Regions from separate parts of the Cytobacillus sp. Hz8 genome, predicted to be linked through region 1. Evidence: predicted binding sites of a transcription regulator. Region 1 holds the regulator's gene; the other holds the start of a gene.
What was found. Region 1 encodes Rex, which represses fermentation and respiration genes when NADH is low (regulators of the CRP and FNR family bind a similar motif). Its sites were predicted from a motif close to TTGTGAAATATTTCACAA; they were not measured.

Region 1 (6,274 bases):
GCTGTGATGAAACAGCAGTAGCGATTATTAAAAATGGAAGAGAAATTGTCGCAAATGTTGTGGCTTCACAAATAGAAAGTCATAAGCGTTTTGGTGGAGTCGTCCCTGAAATCGCATCGCGCCATCATGTTGAGCAGATTACGATTGTTTTAGAAGAGGCATTGAATCAGGCCAATATGACTATGGAAGAAATAGATGGGATTGCGGTAACAGAAGGACCAGGATTGGTTGGGGCACTCCTTATTGGTGTAAATGCAGCAAAAGCTCTTGCATTTGCCCATCAGAAACCATTAATTGGTGTTCATCATATTGCTGGACATATTTATGCGAATCGGCTAATAAAGGAATTTACCTTTCCATTAATTGCTCTTGTCGTGTCTGGCGGGCATACGGAGCTTGTATATATGAAAGAACATGGTCATTTTGAAGTGATTGGTGAGACGCGGGATGATGCTGCAGGTGAAGCTTATGATAAGGTGGCAAGAGTATTGAATATGCCATATCCAGGTGGTCCTCATATTGATCGTTTAGCTCATGAAGGAAGGCCAACCATTGATTTGCCAAGGGCTTGGTTAGAAAAAGATTCTTACGATTTTAGTTTCAGTGGATTAAAATCAGCTGTGATTAATACTGTGCATAATGCTGATCAACGTGGAGAGATTATTAAGCCTGAGGATCTTGCGGCTAGTTTTCAGGAGAGTGTCATCGATGTATTGGTGACAAAAGCAGTCAGAGCTACGAAAAAGTACCAAGTGAAGCAGGTTCTTTTAGCTGGTGGTGTTGCAGCAAATAAAGGATTGCGAGCAAAATTGGAGGAGGCATTTCAGTCATTAACCGATGTTGAATTAGTGATTCCTCCTTTATCACTTTGTACAGATAATGCAGCTATGATTGCAGCTGTTGGTAGCGTGCTTTATCAAAAAGGAATTCGTTCAGATTTATCCTTAAATGCCAATCCTGGATTAGAAATTACCATTTATAATAATTAATAAGGAGGGGACTGATTCTTTAAAAGAGTGTCAGTCCTTTTATATTAATCAATAATTAAACAAACGTTTGATTGAACAATATTGAGGATGAAGAAATTAAACAAACGTTTGATTGAAGTATATTGAGAGAGAAAAAGTTAAACAAACGTTTGATTGAATTCACAGGCTCAGTTTTTTCACAATCCTTTAGAAGGGCTGATTCTGTGGATAACTATAAAAAATTTGATATATCCTGTGGAAAATGTGGATAAGATGATATTTGTTTGTGGATAATGTGGAAAACTGCTGTTGATAGCTTTATAAAGAGATTTTGTTTGTGCATAAAATTGTGGAAAAGGTCTAACGTGATATTAAGACGTTAGACCTTTTATTGTGGATATTATTCATCTTCAACTAGTTCAGTCCATTGCTCCATAAGAGAATCAAGCTCAGCTTGATAGGTTTCATTCTCTTTATGGATCGCGAGTACCTTTTCGTGATCTTGGTAAATCTCGGGATCGCATAAAAGTTCTTCATTTTGGCTAAGGAAGCTCTCTAATTCTTCAATCCTTTTTTCGATTTCTTCTAAACGTCTTTTACGTTGGCGTTCTAATTTTTTCGCTTCTTTATCCTGTTGATAACTATTTTTTTCTAATGGAGTAGCTGTAGAGGAGTCATTTTTTGTTTGTTCAAGTTGCTCTAAAGCCATTAGTTCCTCTTGCTCTTGTTTTTTTTCAAGGTAATAATCATAGTCGCCTAAGTATTCCGTTGCACCACCTGCATCAAGCTCTAAGACCTTTGTGGCAATGCGGTTGATAAAATATCGGTCATGTGAAACAAAAAGGATTGTTCCAGGATAATCCACAAGGGCATTTTCTAACACTTCCTTGCTATCTAAATCCAAATGGTTGGTTGGTTCGTCCAAAATTAAGAAATTTCCTTTTTGCATCATTAATTTAGCTAGGGAGAGTCTAGCTTTTTCTCCGCCACTTAGAGTGGAAACCGTTTTTAAGACATCGTCCCCAGTAAAAAGAAAGTTGCCGAGTACTGTACGGATGTCCTTTTCATTTTTATTCGGATAATCATCCCAAAGTTCATTAAGGACCCTTTTATTCGAAGTTAGGTTAGCTTGCTCTTGATCGTAATAGCTAATAAATACATTAGAACCGTAATGAATTTCTCCAGAGATAGGAGAAAGTTTTTTCACAATCGTTTTGAGAAGTGTGGATTTTCCAATTCCATTTGGACCCACAAGGGCAATGCTCTCTCCTCTTGTGATACGGAAGGAGATATTCTCTGATACCTTTTCCGAATGGTAGCCTACTGATAAGGAATGCATATTTAGGACTTCATTTCCACTTTGCTTTTCAATGTCAAAACCAAAAGAGGCTGATTTTTCATCCCCTAAAGGCCGGTCCATGACTTCCATGCGATCAAGCATTTTTCGTCTGCTTTGAGCTCTCTTAGTTGTCGAGGCGCGAGCAAGATTTCGTTGTATAAATTCCTGAAGTTTTGTAATCTCGTCCTGCTGTTTTTCATAAAGCTTCATGTCTCTTTCGAAATTCTCCGCTTTTTGATCCAAATAAGCGCTATAATTTCCTTTAAACTTACTAATATGTTTTCGCGAAATCTCATATACTTGGTTCACTACTTTATCTAGGAAGTAGCGATCATGTGAAACAATTAATATTGCACCATCATAGCTTTGCAGATACTGTTCAAGCCAAGACAGGGTTTCAATATCTAAATGGTTGGTAGGCTCGTCCAAGATTAAGATATCGGGTTTTGTAAGGAGAAGCTTCCCAAGAGCTAAACGTGTCTTCTGTCCGCCGCTAAGACTGGCAATTTTGGTGGAATAATCAAAGGTTTGGAAATTCAACCCATGTAAGATAGAGCGGATATCGGCCTCATACTGATAACCTCCCATTTCTTTAAATTTCACTTGGAGTGTATCATATTCTTTTATGATTCGTTCATATTCTGTATTGTTATCATAAATAGCGGGATTTGCCATTTTTTCCTCTAATCTTCGAAGATCTTGTTCTAAATCTCTTACCTGTTGAAAAACAGTCAGCATCTCATCCCAAATTGATAATTCTGATTCTAGCCCAGTATTTTGTGCTAAATAGCCAATGGAAACGTCCTTTGGCTTTATCACTTCGCCAGCATCATAGGACATTTTTCCAGCAATCATTTTTAATAATGTTGATTTACCCGCGCCGTTTCGGCCTACTAAGGCAATGCGGTCGCGCGTTTGGACTTCAAGCTTTATATTCGATAAAATAAGGTCAGCTCCGTAATATTTAGTTAACCCATTAACTTGTAATAAAATCATCTCTTTCACCCCTGCATCTAGAGATAGTGTAACGTATTCGTCAATGTTCATCAATATTTGTGAATAAATGTACAATGTTAATACACAGTAGGGAAAAAATAGTGTATCATTCTAAGTGAGGTGTTGATATTTTGAAATTTACCCATTTTAATGAAGAAGGCAGAGCCAAAATGGTGGATGTAGGGGATAAGCCCGAAACAATTCGTATTGCCAAAGCGCAGTCAAGTATTATAGTCAATCAAGAAATCTATAATGGGATTACGAATAATCAAATCAAGAAAGGTGATGTTCTCGCAGTTGCTCAAGTAGCAGGGATAATGGCCTGCAAAAAAACATGGGAAATCATCCCAATGTGTCATCCAATACCATTAACAGGTGTCGATATTGCTTTTCACTGGGAAGAGGAAGCTGAAGAAAATTATAGGCTTGTTATGATTGCCACAGTGAAAACGAAGGGAAATACAGGTGTAGAAATGGAAGCGTTAACAGCCGCATCTGTGTGTGCCTTAACCGTATATGACATGTGCAAAGCCTTAGATAAAGGGATGATAATTGGAGAGACTTATTTACTTGAGAAATCTGGTGGAAAGAGTGGCGACTACAAAAGAAAAGAGAAAATTTAAATGATTGGGGGGAAAAGAAGTGAGTAATGGTACGATGAAAATCCCACAAGCGACTGCGAAAAGATTGCCGTTATATTATCGGTTTCTAAAAAACCTACACTCATCTGGCAAGCAAAGAGTCTCTTCTTCAGAACTCAGCGAAGCGGTGAAGGTGGATTCTGCGACGATTCGCCGGGATTTTTCCTATTTTGGTGCATTAGGGAAAAAAGGTTATGGCTACAACGTCAATTATCTTCTATCCTTTTTTCGTAAAACCTTGGATCAGGATGAATTAACAAAGGTTGCCTTAATTGGGGTGGGTAATTTAGGTACGGCGTTTTTAAATTACAATTTTTTGAAAAATAACAATACGAAAATTGAAGTAGCCTTTGATGTTGATTCGTCCAAGGTTGGAACGAAAATTGGGGATATCCCTGTCTATCATATGGATGATTTAGAGAAGGTTTTGGTAGACGAAGACATTCAAGTTGTCATCTTAACGATTCCAGCACCTGTTGCACAATCGATCACGGATCGTTTGGCAAAAGTGAATGTAAAGGGAATTCTTAACTTTACTCCTGCCAGGTTAACAGTACCTTCTTCCATTCGTATTCATCATATCGATTTAGCAGTAGAACTGCAATCATTAGTCTATTTTTTGAAACATTACCCAAATGGGAAACAAGACTAAAGAAAAGCGGCTTATTTTTAATGAATCGTCTTCATAAAATAAGCCGCTTTTTATTATTTTCGATTTTGAATTTTTTTAATTTTAAAGTGAAAGGAGATCATTCTAATGCCTGATCCTAAATCAAAGGTGGCTAATATTACGAGCAGGTAAGTGAAAAACCGCCACTGTCCATCTTCTTGGATATTTTGAATAGCAAAAAAGATGAATAATATCCCCAAGAATATATATAAGATCCCGGAATAAAGGGGTGATTGCCTCATTTAAAGTCCTCCGATAAAACCTTGAATTTTTTCCGCATCATGTATCATTCTTTCGAGGTCATTCTTATAAATGGATTGAACTAAAACCACAAATGTATTCATCGCCACATGAGCAAACATCGGTACAAGAATGCGATTTGTTTTGACATAAAGAAATGCAAAGGTAAAACCCATTGCTGAATATAAAAGGATGTGCTCAGGCTCTCCATGTGCTAAAGCAAAAATAATGGAACTAATTAGTGCCGATATCAGGAAATTAAATCGTTTATGTAGGGAACCGAAAATGATTTTTCGAAAAACAATTTCCTCCAACATCGGTCCAATGATGGAAGTGACAAGAATAACAATCGGGTAAGTATTGATTAAATGGATGATTTGCTGCGTATTTTCTGAACCCATTTCGATGCCGAGGAGGCTTTCAATTCTTGCTGCAATTCCTTGAGCGAAAAGGGCTAAAAATACACCTCCAACTGCCCATAAAATCGAGTTGCTTACAGGTGCCAAAGGTTTGTTTCTATTATAGTGTAGCATTTCCTTTCTTAATAAGAATAAAACAATCACTAAAGTAACGGCGAAGCTGATAACAAGCCAAATGGATACTGAATATATTTGCAATTTTCTCTGACTGATTCCTAAAGCCTCTCCCATTAATGAAATGAATGGAACGCCGATAAAGCTTGAAAACTGCATGATTATGTAGGCGATGATGATAAGCCAGTATTCTTTTTTCAAAATGATTTGTCTCCTTTTTCGTTTCTCCTATAATAATAAGCTGATCATTGGGTACCCAGTTGTTAGTAAAATATGAGCAGCATCGAATTTCACTTTATTCTCATTCTACTAATAAATTGCCCTTTGTTTCAAATGGAAGACATTTTAAACTATATTTCAGAATGATTAAATTTCTGTTTGCTTTTTCCAAAATGCTGGATAAATAAGCAAATGCAGTACATACTTGTAAGTGTTTAAGATCATAAGTAAATTTGAAAAAAATATGGCTTTTTACTTGCAAATTTTTTTCAGATTCTTTAATATAATAAATGTGTTAGCACTCAATCGAAGAGAGTGCTAATAATAAAATTTACATATTATTTGAGGAGGTTGTTTCACTTGTTAAAGCCACTAGGTGATCGTATTGTCATTGAGCTTGTTGAAACAGAAGAAAAAACTGCAAGCGGTATTGTTTTACCAGATACAGCGAAGGAGAAGCCTCAAGAAGGTATCGTCGTTGCTGTTGGATCTGGAAGAGTTCTAGAAAACGGTGAACGTGTTGCACTTGAAGTTTCTGTTGATGACAGAATTATCTTCTCAAAATACTCTGGAACAGAAGTGAAATACGACGGTAAAGAATATTTAATTCTACGCGAAAATGACATCCTTGCTATAATCGGCTAATTATACGAACGTTCAACAGATAT
Region 2 (6,274 bases), on a different contig from region 1:
AAAAAAGGCTCCCAACCATAGAGGTTGGGAGCCTTGCTTATTACCATAATTTGAATCCTTTTGATCCTGGAGGTGCATTTTGAATAAGATCAATAAATGGAATCGTGTATGCGAATAGGATAAGTAAAGCGGTAATTCCAAGCCAGATTTTCCAATTTTCGAATACCATTGGTGCTTTTTCTTCTGCACTTTCTGCTTCTCCTAATGGGAATTCTTGTTCACCCTTAGGAGCAAAGAATGCAAGGTTAATAAAGATGTAAAGCATGAGAATAATCGCTAAGAATAGGATAGAACCACCTACTGCTTGTGCGATTTGATATGGAACCCAGTCAGCTGCTTGTGCGGCCCCAGCGTAATCAGAGAATGAAGAACGACGTGGTGCTCCAAGTAAACCAGCAGCATGCATAGCGCCTGACATGAATGTCATACCAACTGCCCAAAGAATCCCTTGAATAAGAGCTAATTTATTCATTGCTTTTGTTAGGACGCGACCAGTTAAATGTGGCACAAGCCAGTATGCTGTACCAAAGAATGTTAAGACAACGGCTGTTGCAAGAGTTAAATGGAAGTGACCAGTTACCCAAATCGTATTATGAACTACTTGGTTCATTTGGTTTGAAGCATTGACCATACCACCAGCACCAGCAGGAATAAAGGCAAGCATACCGATAAATGGTACGGTAAAGCGAGCATCTCCCCATGGAAGCTTCTTAAACCAACCGAATAACCCTTTTGCACCTTTAGAACGACCAAATCTCTCGAATGTTGCAAATAGAGAGAAAGCAGTCATTAAAGAAGGAATAACAACTAAGAATGTTAAAATTACTTGTAAGAACTTCCAAGCTGGATCAATCCCTGGTTCCAATAACTGATGGTGGAAACCTACAGGAATTGAGAACAATAGGAATAAGATAAAGGACATACGTGCTAAAGAATCAGAGAAAATTTTACCACCGATAACTTTTGGAATAATAACATACCAAGCCATATAAGCTGGAAGCAACCAGAAGTATACAAGTGGGTGTCCAAAATACCAGAATAATGTACGGCTGACACCAACATTAACTGTATCCACTAAACCTAAAGACCAAGGTAATAATTGAATTAATACAGTAGCTGCGACACCTAATGTAGCAACATCCCATAGTACCGTATTAACAACTGCCATAAATGTAAGTAATGGACTAGGTTTTCCAGGGTTGTTTTTACGCCATCTTACATAACCCATAATAATGGCTGCACCATCAATCCAGCTTCCTACTACGACAAGTGTTAAACCTAGGTAGTATAAAAAGTGAGCTTGAAGAGGTGCATAAAATGTATAAAGAACAGAAGCTTTATTTAATAGAATCATTACAGCAGCCATTGCTGTACCGATTGTCATAACCCAGAATCCAATCCATCCAGCTAAACGCTGACCATTGGAATAGGTGCCAGATGTACGGCTAACTCCTGAGTGTTGGAATCCAAAAATAAAGAATGTTGTTAAAACAAGTGCTAAAATGACACCATGAACGGTTAAAATTTGATAATATCCAATTCCAGCTGGTAATGTTACTTTACCAGTACGGACTAAAACTTGTAATAGTCCGGCAATACCGCCTATTGCTAAGGCAATGAATGCCACATAAAAGTGAGCCATTGCTAATTTTCCATCACGGCGGTCAACCTTTAGGGTAGCTGTAGGGCTAAGCATTATTTAACCACCTCGATTTTTGAAGTCATCATGTGGTGACCAGAACCACAATATTCATTACATAGAATTAAGAATTCACCAGTCTTATTAAATGTTGCTACGTGTTCACTAATATATCCTGGTTCAAGCATCATATTAATATCAGTACCGGCTACTTCAAAACCATGCATAACATCTTTTGATGTTGCAATGATTTTTACTTTTGCCCCTTTTGGTATTTGAACATTTCCAGGATTATAAGCGAATGCTTGTGCTGTAAATACAAGCTCATAGTCCCATTCTTTTCCTTCCACTTTATGTAATCCTGGTTTATTGAATGGTGCTGTTGTATCGACTTTTTCTGAATCGATGGTTTTTAAACAGCTAGGTGGCTGATTTCCAAGATAGAATGCGCTTACTCCAAGTACTGTTAAGAACACGAGAAGGGCACCTATTCCGAAAATAAGCCAAATTTTTTCAAATTTATGCATATGCATAGCTTAATTTCCCCTTTCTATTTGTTAGAGACGATCTAAGAATAAGAAATAAACTCCAACCCATACCGCTACTAGGAAGAATCCTAATAAGAAAACGGATGCCATCGTTCCCTTAAGTGAGGAACTATCTTCAACTTCTGTTTTTGTTTTGTTGCTAAGTTCCGTTTTCACTTTTCTTCACACTCCCCTCTTATTTTTGAAATAAATAAATAATTACATTTTCATAATACCGAACAATTAGAAAGATTCCATTAGGGTTTCATGTATTTCACAAATTGTTCATTAATCGATTTAACACTATGTTAATGTTAGAAAATTGATATAGCAGTGATGAATGTCACAAAAACAGGTTTTTAAATGTGAAGAAATTGTGAAGTGATGCATGAATGTAGGCGATAAACCATTGATATTCCTCGATAGAGGATAAACTATCCCAGAATAATAGAATCACGTTAATTTAGTACAATTTTAGGAAAATTACAAAATAAATTTGGACAAAATATGAACATATTGATCGTCACGTTTTTAAATTTGACATCATAAATTAAATGAATAAACACAATAGTTTTGAGAAAAGCGAGTGGTAAAAATGCTAAAATACTACTGTGAACATTGCAAAACTTTATATAATGGTGAAATGATTTGTACAAATTGTGGGTTATTGGCCAAGCAAAGAATATGGATAGAGGTTCAAGAGCATAAAAAAAATAACCATCTAGATGATGATTATGGGGAAATATATTAAGATTCTATATAAACAATAGCAACCTAGGAATTGTTTTATCCAGGTTGCTATTTGTGGTTATTTCATTTCAATCATTAAAATAACTTCGAGTATTAGTTTACTCTCTATTTGAATAGGGAGTCGAAACGCCTTTTTAAAGCCATACACCTTGGTTTGACCAACTAATACGGTAGGTGGAGTAATATCCATTTCAAAACCTTTTTGTGAAATGGAAGTTGAGAGATTTCCTGCAATCATGTTACCAAGCTCTCCAGCAAAGGATTCAAGCATTTCTCCTTCAAGTTTCATTCCAAACATACTTTCACCGATGTTGCTGAAAATAGTTTCGTCACCATTTATGATGATTCTTCCTCTTAAGTCTCCTGTCATTCCAATTAAAACCCCGATAGAATGTTGTGTAAATGGCTGCGTAAATAAAGAGGGCTTATCAATCGTTACTTCAAAAGGCAATACGGCCTTCACTGAATCGATGGTGCTATTTAGAACATCTGTTATGTATTTCGATAATGTCATGAATTATTACCCCCTACTTTGTTACCAATAATCTTAACATATCTTTATTTTAAAGAGTGTAAATGATTTGAAAAAATATTAAAATATTTAACATAATTGTTATTTTTATATAAGAAAAGTTATGTGAAATTTAACACAGAATGATCCTTCCAAAAAATGAATTGGAAATGATTAAATAATGAAATGGAGAATAAGTATAAATATAATAGGTTATGCACAGCAACATCCTTCAAAACATGATGGAAGTAAGCTTTTTTGGGCTTTCTTCCTTTTTTATTGCCTTCTAAAGGATCAATATATTATAGGATAAGGAGAATAATTGAGGATTGTGTAGGTAAATGCTAAAGGAAAAAGAGAAAAGGTGATGATATTTTGCCTACTATCGTATCCGTCGCAGAAGCCCTTCCTCACTTTGAACTTAAGCAAGCTGCAGTACTTGATTTTGCGAGGGAATTATTTTCTGAATCATTTAAGGACATTGAACGACTTTTGACAGTTTTTCAAAATGGCTGTATTGAAAAAAGGTATTTTGTAAAAGAATTATCATGGTTTAAGGAAGAACATTCTTTTGCAGAAAAAAATAACGCATATATCGAATCGGCCATCAATCTAGGTTCGAAGGCGATCCTAAATTGCTTGAGGAATCCCCATTTTTTAGCTAGAGAAATAGCCTGTGAAGAAATTGATGCAATATTTTTTATATCTAGTACTGGCATTGCTACACCAAGTATTGAAGCAAGAATAATGAACATTCTTCCCTTTTCTGAAGAGACAAAAAGAATTCCAATTTGGGGTCTTGGTTGTTGCGGTGGGGCATCAGGATTATCACGTGCTTATGAATATTGTCGGGCATATCCTGGGTCGAAGGTTATTGTTCTTTCAGTTGAAATATGCAGCTTGACCTTTCAGCGAAATGATCTTTCGAAAAGCAATCTTATTGGAACCTCTTTGTTTGCCGATGGAGTGGCATGCTGTTTAATTGTTGGGGATGAGGTTAATATGAATGAATGGTGCCAATTGACCGCATATCCTAAGATTATCGCAACAAGGTCTGTAACAATGAAAAACTCACTCGATGTGATGGGGTGGGATGTTCGTAATGAAGGATTATATGTTATTTTTTCAAAAGACATCCCATCGATTATTGAAAAATGGCTTCGACCCAATGTCCAGCAATTTCTTGAAAATGAAAAAATATTAATAGAAGAAATTCAACATTTTATCGCTCACCCGGGAGGAAAAAAGGTTTTGGAAGCCTATCAACATTCATTGAAGTTTCCTAGCCAAATGACAGATGAATCATTTCATGTTTTAAAAAACTATGGAAATATGTCTTCTGCGACGATTCTTTATGTTTTAAAACAATTCTTGGCAAAAGGAAGGGGAGGAGAGCTTGGATTGGCAACTTCCTTAGGACCAGGCTTTAGTTCAGAAATTTTGTTATTAAGGTGGGAAGATCTTTGATTTTTGTTTGTTTCTTACTTGTTCTTTTGATACAAAGAGGGATTGAACTAATCTTGGCGAGAAAAAATGAAATTTATTTAAAAAATTTGGGGGCTATAGAACTTGGCAGAAGACATTATCCAGTAATTGTGGCCGTTCATGGATTATTCTTTGTATCGCTTAGTCTGGAAGTATATTTCTATCAAAAGGAAATATCGAATATATGGCCATACATACTCACCTTTTTCCTGCTAACACAATCAATCAGGATATGGGTGATTAAATCTCTTGGTCCATTTTGGAATACAAAAATCATTGTATTACCGCAAGCTACGGTCATGAAAGGCGGTCCTTATCAATTAATAAAGCACCCAAATTATGTGGTCGTTTCTCTTGAGTTTATTCTCATCCCATTTCTTTTTAATGCTTATCTAACCGCCATTCTCTTTTCCTTTCTTAATGCAATGATTTTAAGTATTCGTATACCTGCCGAAGAGAATGCATTGAGAAAATGGACGGAATATGAGGTGGAATTTTCCGCGAAAAGTCGCTTTCTTCCTAGTTTATTAAAAAAAATATGACAATTTCAACAGTTTATTGAAAATGATTATCGTTCGTGATAAAATTCTTCATGTAGATGAAAATAATTCTCACTATTCAAATAAAAGGATGGTGTTACATATGGTAGCTGCTTTTATTATTTGCACAGTTGTTGCCTATTCCTTTGTAATGAAGCATGTATTATCACGTGTCTTAAAACCTCAGGACCATACAATCTAAATAACCACTAGAAAGGCTGATTCTGTTTGTGGAATCAGCTTGTTTCTTTTTATCTCCTTTTAAAACAAGTTCCACTTTTTAAAATACTAATAGGAATTATCATCTTTATCCATTAAAATAAGGGATATGGGGAAAAGTTTGTAATTTTCTGTCTAAAAATAAAAACTATAGAATTTAACATAACAAAGGGGTATTTTGAATGGTTCAAACAATAAGCGAGCTAGATAGAGCTGAATTGTTAGAAAGAATAGTGGCTTTTTATACCTATTTCAACGAGAACAATGATGTTATATCTGCAAAAAAAGTAAAACAATTAGGACAAAAGCTAAATGACGGCGAATTTGCGATTTGCTTTTGCGGTCATTTTTCTGCGGGCAAATCCAGTATGATTAATCGAATTATCGGAGAAAATTTATTGCCTTCTAGTCCGATTCCAACAAGTGCAAACCTTGTAAAAATAAAGATTGGCGAGGAATATGCAAAGGTATTTTTTAAAAAAGGAAATCCAAAACTATATCCAGCACCATATGATTTTGCAAAGGTGAAATCGTTTTGTAAGGATGGCGATCAAATTCAAGCTATTGAAATTAGCCATGCTTCTGAAATATTGCCAATGGAAAC

Region 2: a site for Rex is predicted at 2,541-2,558, ahead of ACE38V_RS04515 (cytochrome c oxidase subunit 2A). Genes of this name have one in related genera too.

The regions. Positions count from the first base shown of each region.
Region 1 covers NZ_JBHKFI010000015.1:105,872-112,145, reverse strand. Annotated here, with positions in the region: gene tsaD (tRNA (adenosine(37)-N6)-threonylcarbamoyltransferase complex transferase subunit TsaD) at 1-989, shown strand, start outside; gene ACE38V_RS16955 (ABC transporter ATP-binding protein) at 1,369-3,303, opposite strand; gene moaC (cyclic pyranopterin monophosphate synthase MoaC) at 3,432-3,926, shown strand; gene ACE38V_RS16945 (redox-sensing transcriptional repressor Rex) at 3,946-4,596, shown strand; gene ACE38V_RS16940 (YdiK family protein) at 4,650-4,856, opposite strand; gene ACE38V_RS16935 (CPBP family intramembrane glutamic endopeptidase) at 4,857-5,588, opposite strand; gene groES (co-chaperone GroES) at 5,967-6,251, shown strand.
Region 2 covers NZ_JBHKFI010000002.1:294,013-300,286, forward strand. Annotated here, with positions in the region: gene ACE38V_RS04505 (b(o/a)3-type cytochrome-c oxidase subunit 1) at 41-1,696, opposite strand; gene ACE38V_RS04510 (cytochrome c oxidase subunit II) at 1,696-2,172, opposite strand; gene ACE38V_RS04515 (cytochrome c oxidase subunit 2A) at 2,197-2,343, opposite strand; gene ACE38V_RS04520 (chemotaxis protein CheX) at 2,975-3,430, opposite strand; gene ACE38V_RS04525 (type III polyketide synthase) at 3,803-4,894, shown strand; gene ACE38V_RS04530 (isoprenylcysteine carboxyl methyltransferase family protein) at 4,891-5,454, shown strand; gene ACE38V_RS04535 (dynamin family protein) at 5,853-6,274, shown strand, end outside.